2 regions of the Streptomyces sp. NPDC002092 genome follow, and region 2 is predicted to be linked to the other one. Evidence: riboswitches for the same ligand, from Rfam matches in the RefSeq annotation. Region 2 holds a riboswitch; the other holds the start of a gene.
What was found. Region 2 has a riboswitch for S-adenosylmethionine ahead of ACWCRD_RS30325 (aminotransferase class V-fold PLP-dependent enzyme). Riboswitches for the same ligand answer to the same signal wherever they lie in the genome.
Positions count from the first base shown of each region.

Region 1: another riboswitch for S-adenosylmethionine. It lies ahead of thrC (threonine synthase); the one in region 2 lies ahead of ACWCRD_RS30325 (aminotransferase class V-fold PLP-dependent enzyme).

Region 1 covers NZ_JBSFDG010000003.1:141,570-146,230, reverse strand. The annotation lists gene groL (chaperonin GroEL) at 1-437, opposite strand, end outside; gene ACWCRD_RS08120 (cold-shock protein) at 755-961, opposite strand; gene ACWCRD_RS08115 (MoaD/ThiS family protein) at 1,414-1,689, opposite strand; gene thrC (threonine synthase) at 1,806-3,095, opposite strand; SAM riboswitch class I at 3,114-3,270, opposite strand; gene ACWCRD_RS08105 (glucosyl-3-phosphoglycerate synthase) at 3,443-4,387, shown strand; gene ACWCRD_RS08100 (alpha,alpha-trehalose-phosphate synthase (UDP-forming)) at 4,483-4,661, shown strand, end outside.
Region 2 covers NZ_JBSFDG010000014.1:161,733-166,393, forward strand. The annotation lists gene ACWCRD_RS30315 (rhomboid family intramembrane serine protease) at 1-442, shown strand, start outside; gene ACWCRD_RS30320 (Lrp/AsnC family transcriptional regulator) at 439-720, shown strand; gene ACWCRD_RS30325 (aminotransferase class V-fold PLP-dependent enzyme) at 836-2,197, opposite strand; SAM riboswitch class IV at 2,362-2,478, opposite strand; gene trpD (anthranilate phosphoribosyltransferase) at 2,550-3,614, opposite strand; gene qcrB (cytochrome bc1 complex cytochrome b subunit) at 3,746-4,661, opposite strand, start outside.

The DNA of each region.
Region 1 (4,661 bases), on a different contig from region 2:
GTGGAGGCGATCTGCTCCTTGGTCTCGACATCCTTGGCCTGCTCGAGCAGGGCACCGGAGACGGCCTCGACGGCCTTCTCGATACCGCGCTTGAGGGCCATCGGGTTGGCGCCGGCGGCTACGTTGCGCAGGCCCTCCTTGACCAGGGCCTGGGCGAGAACGGTCGCGGTGGTCGTACCGTCACCGGCGACGTCGTCCGTCTTCTTGGCGACTTCCTTGACCAGCTCGGCGCCGATCTTCTCGTACGGGTCCTCGAGCTCGATCTCCTTGGCGATGGAGACACCATCGTTGGTGATCGTGGGGGCGCCCCACTTCTTCTCGAGGACGACGTTGCGGCCCTTGGGGCCGAGCGTCACCTTCACGGCGTCCGCGAGCTGGTTCATGCCGCGCTCGAGGCCGCGCCGCGCCTCCTCGTCGAACGCGATGATCTTGGCCATGTGAAGTGGTCCCTCCAGGACTGGGGGTGATTCCTTCGGACCGCGCCCGCGCCCGCGACGGACGGCTCGCCGACCCGTGGGTTCCTTGCCCCACCCGGCCTGCGGGCCTCACCGACCCGGTCCATCTTTGTCACTCTCACCTTCAGAGTGCTAACGCCAATGATTAGCACTCGCCCCCGTCGAGTGCAAGCGCCCCTCGGAGGCTGGGCCCGCCCGCCCGACCCGGCCCGGGACATGCCGAAGGGCCCGTACCCAGGAGGTACGAGCCCTTCGATCAAGAACAGAAGAACGTCGCTGCAGTTAACCCGGCGCGTGCTTCAGCTGGTCGCCAGACGGACCATGTCCGCCTGCGGCCCCTTCTGGCCCTGCGAGATCTCGAAATCGACCCGCTGACCCTCTTCCAGGGTGCGGTAGCCGTCCATCTGAATCGCACTGTAGTGGACGAAAACATCCGCACCACCGTCGACCGCGATGAAGCCGTACCCCTTCTCCGCGTTGAACCACTTGACGGTGCCCTGAGCCATGCCTAACTCCCCTATTACTGGCCCTTGCACAGATCCACACTTCGCGGATCCGGGTCAGACCTCACCCCCCACGGTTGGGGGCGTGCGCCGGAACGCGTCGACCGCGGCTGAATGTATCTGTCCAACTGCCGTCTGCAACAGGTCAATCGGACGAGAATTCCGGGCACGACCGGTCGCGACTTTAGGGAGAATTCGCCCGAATTCAGGGCAAGTCGGGCCCCATAAATGGAGCATAAGACGCAAAAAACCTGCACACTTTGGCTACTTCTCGCTGCCCGAGAAGCAAGAACTCATATGCATGCGGCAAGCGGAGTCGAGCAGGTTCCCCAACTGTACCGTGCTCAACCATGCAGAATTGCCCCCTCCGCTTCTCTCACGGAGGGGGCAATTCGATGAACTCTTCGTAACCGCCGTTACCGACGGTAATAATCGGTCGTCCGACCTGTTTCCGGTCAGCCTCCGGCGACGGCCGGGATGATCGAGACGCCCGCCCCGTCCGGAGTCGCCGTCTCCAGCCCCTGCTCGAACCGCACGTCGTCGTCGTTCACATACACGTTGACGAACCGCCGCAGCTTGCCCTGGTCGTCGAGAACCCGCGCGGCGATCCCGGTGTGGTTCTTCTCCAGATCGGCGATGACCTCGCCGAGAGTGCCGCCTTCAGCGGTGACCTCGGCCTGCCCGCCGGTGTAGGTACGCAGGATGGTGGGGATACGAACGTTGACGCTCATGCTTTAAGACCTCCGGTCAGGTGGAGCGCCCCACAGGGGCGCGGGGCTGTGTCCATTTGCGGCTCCGCCGCGGGGCGCGACCAGCCCCCGCGGCCCGCAGACGAACAACTACCTACTTACGCCAGCCCAGCCTCACGGAACGACTCCAGGCTGGGGCGAATCGTCGCCGTAAGCCCCGTACCCGCCACCGCGTCCAACGTCTTCAGGCCGTCACCGGTGTTCAGGACGACCGTCGTCAGGGTCGGGTCCAGCAGACCGTTCTCGATCAACTTGCGGGTCACACCCACGGTCACCCCACCGGCGGTCTCCGCGAAGATCCCCTCGGTCCGGGCGAGCAGCCGAATCGCATCGACGATCTGCTCGTCGTTGACATCCTCCACCGCCCCACCCGTACGGCGAGCGATGTCGAGGACATAAGGACCATCCGCCGGGTTACCGATCGCCAGCGACTTGGCGATCGTGTTCGGCTTCTGCGGCCGTACGACGTCGTGCCCCGCCTTGTACGCGACGGAGACAGGGCTGCACCCCTCGGCCTGCGCCCCGAAGATCTTGTACGGCTTGTCCTCGACGAGCCCGAGCTTGATCAGCTCCTGCAGCCCCTTGTCGATCTTCGTGAGCTGCGAGCCGGAGGCGATCGGCACGACCAGCTGGTCCGGCAGCCGCCAGCCGAGCTGCTCGCAGATCTCGTACGCCAGGGTCTTGGAGCCCTCCGCGTAGTACGGCCGCAGGTTGACGTTGACGAAGCCCCAGCCCTCGCCGGCCGGGTCGCCGATCAGCTCGGAGCAGAAGCGGTTCACATCGTCGTAGTTGCCCTCGATGCCGACGAGCTCGCCGCCGTAGACCGCGGCCATGACGACCTTGCCCTGCTCCAGGTCGTGCGGGATGAACACGCAGGAACGGAAGCCGGCGCGGGCGGCCGCGGCACCCACCGCACCGGCCAGGTTGCCGGTGGACGAGCAGGACAGGGTGGTGAAGTCGAAGGCGCGCGCGGCCTCGATGGCCTGGGCGACGACCCGGTCCTTGAAGGAGTGCGTCGGGTTGCCGGAGTCGTCCTTCACGAAGAGCTTGCCGGCGTCGACGCCCAGCTCGCGGGCGAGGTTGTCGGCCTTGACGAGCTTGGTCCAACCGGGGTTGATGTTGGGCTTGTCCGCCACGTCCGCCGGGACGGGCAGCAGGGGCGCGTAACGCCAGATGTTCGCGGGACCCGCCTCGATCTGCTTGCGGAGCTCCTCGGTGTCGTAGGCCGAGAAGTCGTACGCGATCTCGAGCGGGCCGAAACACTCCTCGCAGGCGAAGACCGGGCCGAGGGGCACCTGGTGACCGCACTCGCGGCAGGAGAGCGCCGCGGCGGGACCGAGGTCGACGGTCGTGGAGTCGGTGGTGCTTGCAACAGTCTGCGCAGCCATGTGAGGCGAGGCCCTTTCTCCTCATCTTCCTCACGACGCATCTCGCCGTGAGACGGATTTGGCACCTTCCCTAGCCGGGAGCCTCGCGGAACGATCAGCATCGATCGGTACGAGACCGGCTGGAGGGTTGCCGGGGCTTCATCGGGCCGTATCCCTCTGCCCCTCTGGATGAGCGGTATGCGGTTGTTTGACTCGTTCAACGCGGGACGACCCCCGACATGCGATGGTCACCAGCGTTGTTCAAGACTGTAACCGAAGGCCAGGACAGTTGAGATAGTCGTCCGAACCGCGAGATGGATCACACGATGATCCGGTTCTCGCCGAGAGAACGCAGAGGAGCCGCCTACGTGCTGGAAGAAGTCGAGCGCTGGCTGAGCACCCGCTCCTGGTCCCTGACCGACCGCCCCCTCCACCAGATCCTCGCCGCCAAGCAGCGCACGGGACAGTCGGTCAGCGTCGTGCTGCCCGCGCTCAACGAGGAGGAGACGGTCGGCGACATCGTCGCGATCATCCGTCACGACCTGATGCAGCAGGTTCCGCTCGTCGACGAGATCGTCGTCGTCGACTCCGGGTCCACCGACCATACGTCCGAGGTCGCCGCGGCGGCCGGGGCCAGGGTCGTCCACCGTGACGACATCCTGCCCCGCATCCCGACCGTCCCCGGCAAGGGCGAGGTGCTGTGGCGCTCGCTCCTGGTCACCGGCGGGGACATCGTCTGCTTCATCGACGCCGACCTGAAGGAGTTCTCCTCCGACTTCGTCTCCGGGATCGTCGGCCCGCTGCTCACCGAGCCGGGGGTCGACCTGGTCAAGGGCATGTACGACCGTCCGCTGGCCGGCGCCCAGGGCCAGGGCGGCCGGGTCACCGAGCTGATGGCGCGCCCGCTGCTCAACATGCACTGGCCGCAGCTGGCGGGCTTCGTGCAGCCGCTCGGCGGCGAGTACGCGGCCCGCCGCAGCCTGCTGGAACAGCTGCCGTTCCCCGTCGGGTACGGCGTCGAGCTGGGCATGCTGGTCGACGCCCTGCACCTGGTGGGCCTCGACGCGCTCGCCCAGGTCGACGTCGGGGTGCGCAAACACCGCCATCAGGACGGGCAGGCGCTGGGCCGGATGTCCGCCGCGATCTACCGCACGGCACAGCTGAGACTGGCCCGCGGTCATCTCATCCGTCCCTCCCTCACCCAGTTCGAACGGGGCGAGGACGGCTTCGAGCCGCGCACCTACTCCGTGGACACGGAGGAGCGGCCGCCGATGGTGGAGATCGCGGAGTACGCGTCGCGCAAGGTCGCCTGAGGCGGCGCGTTACGGGGTGCAGGCGGTGTATACGGTCCACCCGCAGAGCGCAGACGTACGTTTGAGCGTTTACGGGCCGGGCTAGGTTGAGGCGTATGGCTTCCACGCACGGCGCAGGTCACCACGCTGGTCATCAGGTGCTGGTCGCATCCAACCGCGGCCCGGTCTCGTACGAGGTGCAGGAGGACGGCTCGCTGGCCGCCAGGCGCGGCGGCGGCGGGCTGGTCTCCGGCCTGTCCGCGATCGGGCCCGACGCGGACGCCCTGTGGGTGTG
Region 2 (4,661 bases):
CCTCTACGTCTTCGGGGCGATGACCGAGGAACGGATGGGCCGCGTCCAGTTCACGCTCTTCTACGTCGGCTGCGGCTACCTCGCCCTGCTGGGGTACGCGGCGGCCAATGCCACCTCCCAGCAGTCCCTGGTGGGCGCGTCCGGGGCGATCTCGGCGGTCCTGGGTGCTTTTCTGTACCTGTTCCCCGGGGCGCGGGTGACCAGTCTCCTGCCGTTCCTCTTCTTCCTGCCCCTGCGTTTCCCCGCCTGGGTCGTGCTGCCCTTCTGGGCGGCCCTGCAGTGGCTGGCGGCCGGGCACGCGGCGGCGGGACCGGGGGTGGCCTATCTGGCCCACCTGGTGGGCTTCGGCCTGGGCTTCGTCTACGCCTGGGTCCGATTCGGCCGTACCACTAGAGTGAGGTCCGCCCCAGCTCCGGCCCCCGAGGGAGAGAACCAGCCGTGATCACCGCGATCGTCCTCATCAAGACCAGCGTGGACCGGATCCCCGAGATCGCGGAGCGGATCGCTTCGCTGGAGAGCGTGAGTGAAGTCTTTTCCGTGACCGGGACGTATGACCTGATCGCGATGGTTCGGGTGAAGCAGCACGAGGATCTCGCTGATGTGATTCCTGGCAGCATCAGCAAGATCCCCGGCGTCGAGGCGACGGATACGCACGTTGCGTTTCGTACGTACTCGCAGCATGACCTGGAGGCCGCGTTTGCCATCGGGCTGGACTCGTGAGGGGCGCCTAGGCGTCTGCGGGGCGCGGGTCGTGTGCGACTACCGGTTCGTTGTGGTTGCTCGCGCAGTTCCCCGCGCCCCTAAAAGCAAAAGCCGCTGCCCCTGAGGGAGCGGATCAGACTGCCGGGACGCAGCGGCCGTCCTCGGTGCGGTACTGCCACTTCGCGCCGTCCGCCACCAGTTCCTTCACGGCGGTGACGAAGCGCTCGACGTGTTCGTCGGGGGTGCCGGCGCCGAAGCTGACGCGGATGGCGTTGAGGGACTTCTCGCCGGGGGCGGCCTCGGGGGCGCCGCATTCGCCCTGGGTCTGCGGGTCGCTGCCCAGGAGGGTGCGGACCAGCGGATGGGCGCAGAAGAGGCCGTCGCGGACGCCGATGCCGTACTCGGCGGAGAGCGCGGCGGCGAAGTGCGAGCTGTTCCAGCCCTCGACGACGAAGGAGATCACGCCGACGCGGGGGGCGTCGTCACCGAAGAGGGACAGCACCTTCACCTGCGGCACCTGCGCCAGACCCGCGCGTACCTTCTCGATCAGATGCTGCTCACGGGCGACCAGGGTGTCGAAGCCGGCTTCGGTGAGCGCCTTGCAGGCCGACGCGATGGAGTAGGCGCCGATCACGTTCGGGGAGCCGGCCTCGTGGCGGGCGGCGCTGTCGTGCCACTCCACGTCCACGCCGCCGTCCTCGCGCCGGGTGACCTTGCGGCTGGCGCCGCCGCCCGCGAGGTAGGGGTCGGCGGCCTGCAGCCAGTCGGCGCGGCCGGCCAGTACGCCGGAGCCGAAGGGCGCGTACAGCTTGTGGCCGGAGAAGGCGACCCAGTCGACGTCGAGGTCCTGCACGGAGACCGGGTGGTGCGGGGCGAGCTGGGCGGCGTCCAGGACGATACGGGCGCCGTGCGCATGAGCCGCCGCCGCGAGCTCGCGCACCGGCCACAGCTCGCCGGTGACGTTCGAGGCGCCGGTGACGCAGACCAGGGCAGGGCCGTAGGGCTCGCGGTCGGCGAGGGCGCGCTCCAGGGTCTCGACGGCCTGCCGCGGGGTGCGCGGGGCGTTGAGGTAGGTGACCTGGGCGCCCGTCCAGGGCAGCAGGCTGGCGTGGTGCTCGGTCTCGAAGACGAAGACCTGGCAGTCGGCCGGCAGGGCCTGCGCCAGCAGGTTGAGGGAGTCCGTGGTCGAGCGGGTGAAGATCAGCTGGTCGTCGGCCCGGCAGTCCAGGAACTCCGCCACGGTCGTGCGGGCGTTCTCGAAGAGGTCGGTCGACAGCTGCGAGAGGTAGCCGGCGCCGCGGTGGACGCTGCCGTAGTAGGGCGCGTACGCCGCTACGTCGTCCCACACACGCTGCAGGGCCGGGGCGCTGGCCGCGTAGTCGAGCGCGGCATAGGTGACTTCGCCGCCTGTGACGAGCGGGACGGTGACATCCCGGCCCAGAACGGGCAGCGGGGCACAAACCGAGGTGTCGGCGGCAGCGGTGGAGACAGACATGGCGGAACTCCCGTGTAAGCAGGTGGAATTCGCCCCGCGAGCGGTAGCGCTCAAGCAGGGGCGTGAAGGTGAAAAGGGGATGCGGAGGCGGGGCTCTGCGGCCCTATCGCATTCGCTTGCTCACGGAAGGCTCCTCGACGACCAGGACCCCTGGTTGCTCGAGGGGTCCGCGCTTGCCGTAGACCTCGCTGCCTACGGCCTGGTCTTCACCCGGGGCACCCCGCCACGGACGGAGGGTTGCCGGACAGTCGGCCGGGGCCTCATGACTGTCACTCATGACCTGGACAGGAACGTACGTGAAGTGATCGCGGTCCCGCAACTCGTGTCCGCATTACGGGACCGCGCTCCCCTGCTATGCGTTGCTGGCCGCCACCCAGCGCTCCAGCGCCCGCTTGGCCGCGCCGGAGTCGATCGACTGGGCCGCCTTGTCCATGCCGGCCCGGATCTGCTCGGCCAGCGTCCCCGGGCCGGGGTCGAGGGCCACGAGGGCCGCCGCCGAGTTCAGCAGTACCGCGTCCCGTACGGGGCCCTTCTCGCCGTCGAGGAGCCTGCGGGCGACCTCCGCGTTGTACGACGGGTCACCGCCGCGCAGGGCCTCCACCGGGACCAGCTCGATGCCGACGTCACGGGGGTCGAAGGTCTCCTCGGTGACCTTGCCGTCGCGGACGATCCAGACCCGCGAGGTCGCTGTCGTCGTCAGTTCGTCGAAGCCGTCGTCGCCGCGGAAGACGAGGGAGGAGTTGCCGCGCTCGGCGAGGACGCCGGCGATGAGTGGCGCCAGGCGCGGGTCGGCGACACCCACCGCCTGTGCCCTCACCTTCGCCGGGTTGGTCAGCGGACCGAGGGCGTTGAAGGTCGTCCGGATGCCCAACTGGCCTCGTGCGGCGGCCACATGACGCAGCGCCGGGTGGAACTTGACGGCGAAGCAGAACGTGATGCCGGCTTCCTCCGCGACCTCCGCCACCCGCTTCGGCGTCAGTTCCAGATTGACGCCCAGCTTCTCCAGCACGTCCGAGGCCCCGGACGCCGAGGAGGCGGCCCGGTTGCCGTGCTTGACGACTTTGGCGCCCGTGCCCGCGATGACGATCGACGACATCGTGGAGATGTTCACCGTCTTCGCGCCGTCGCCGCCCGTACCGACGATGTCGACGGTCCGCCCCGGCACCTCGATCACGTTCGCGTGCTCGTACATCGTGCGGACCAGCCCGTTGATCTCCTCGACGGTCTCGCCCTTGGCGCGCAGCGCCACCGCGAACCCGGCGATCTGGGCGTCGGTCGCCTCACCGCGCATGATCAGGTCCATCGCCCAGGCGGTGTCGTCGGCGGTGAGGTCGTGGCCGTCCAGCAGGCCGTTCAGCAGCAGGGGCCAGGAACGGCCCGCCGCGGTGTCGCCTCCAGCGGGGGTCACAGCGCTCATGAGGCCGCTCCTGGTCGTCGTAGAAGGAGAAAACGAGTGTGAGGCCACCCTATCCAGCTCAGGGCATGGAAAAGGGCCCCCGTCCGAAGACCGGACGGGGGCCCTTGCCGTGGCGTGGCGAGCCGCAGCGATCAGTGGTGGCCGTGGCCGCTCGTGATCTCCCTGTACTCCTCGACGGTGGGCTTCGGAATCTGGGACTCCTCGCCGTAGTACGCCTCGCTGAGCTTGGCGCGCAGTCGCTCGGAGCCCTTGACCTTGCGCTCGACGCCGTTCTCGTCGACCGTCGGGCCGATCTGGGCCGGCTTGTACTGCTCGTGCGCCGTGAGGGTGTGCAGGGCGTCCTGGCTGAGCGGCTCGTGCACCTCGATGAACTCACCGTGCGGCAGGCGCTTGATGATGCCCGACTCGCGGCCGTGCAGCACCTTGTCCTTGTCGCGGCGCTGCAGGCCGAGGCAGATCCGCTTGGTGGCGAGGAACGTGAGCACCGGCACGACGAAGAAGCCGACGCGCACGAACCAGGTGATCGCGTTGATCGACAGATGGAAGTGCGTGGCCCACAGGTCGTTGCCGCCACCGACCATCAGCACGAAGTACCAGGAGACCCACGCGGCACCGAACGCGGTACGCGTCGGGGCGTTGCGCGGACGGTCCAGGATGTGGTGCTCGCGCTTGTCGCCGGTGACCCAGGACTCGATGAACGGGTAGACCGCGATCGCGACCAGGACCAGCGGGAAGATCACCAGCGGGATGAACACGCCCAGGACGAGCGTGTGGCCCCACAGGTTGATCTCCCAGCCCGGCATCGTACGGATCAGGCCCTCGGAGAAGCCCATGTACCAGTCGGGCTGGGCGCCGGTGGACACCTGGTCCGGACGATAGGGGCCCATGGCCCAGATCGGGTTGATCGAGGCGATCGCCGCGATGGCCGTGATCACGCCGAAGACCAGGAAGAAGAAGCCGCCGGCCTTCGCCATGTACACCGGCAGCAGAGGCATGCCGACGACGTTGTTGTTCGTCTTGCCGGGGCCCGCGAACTGCGTGTGCTTG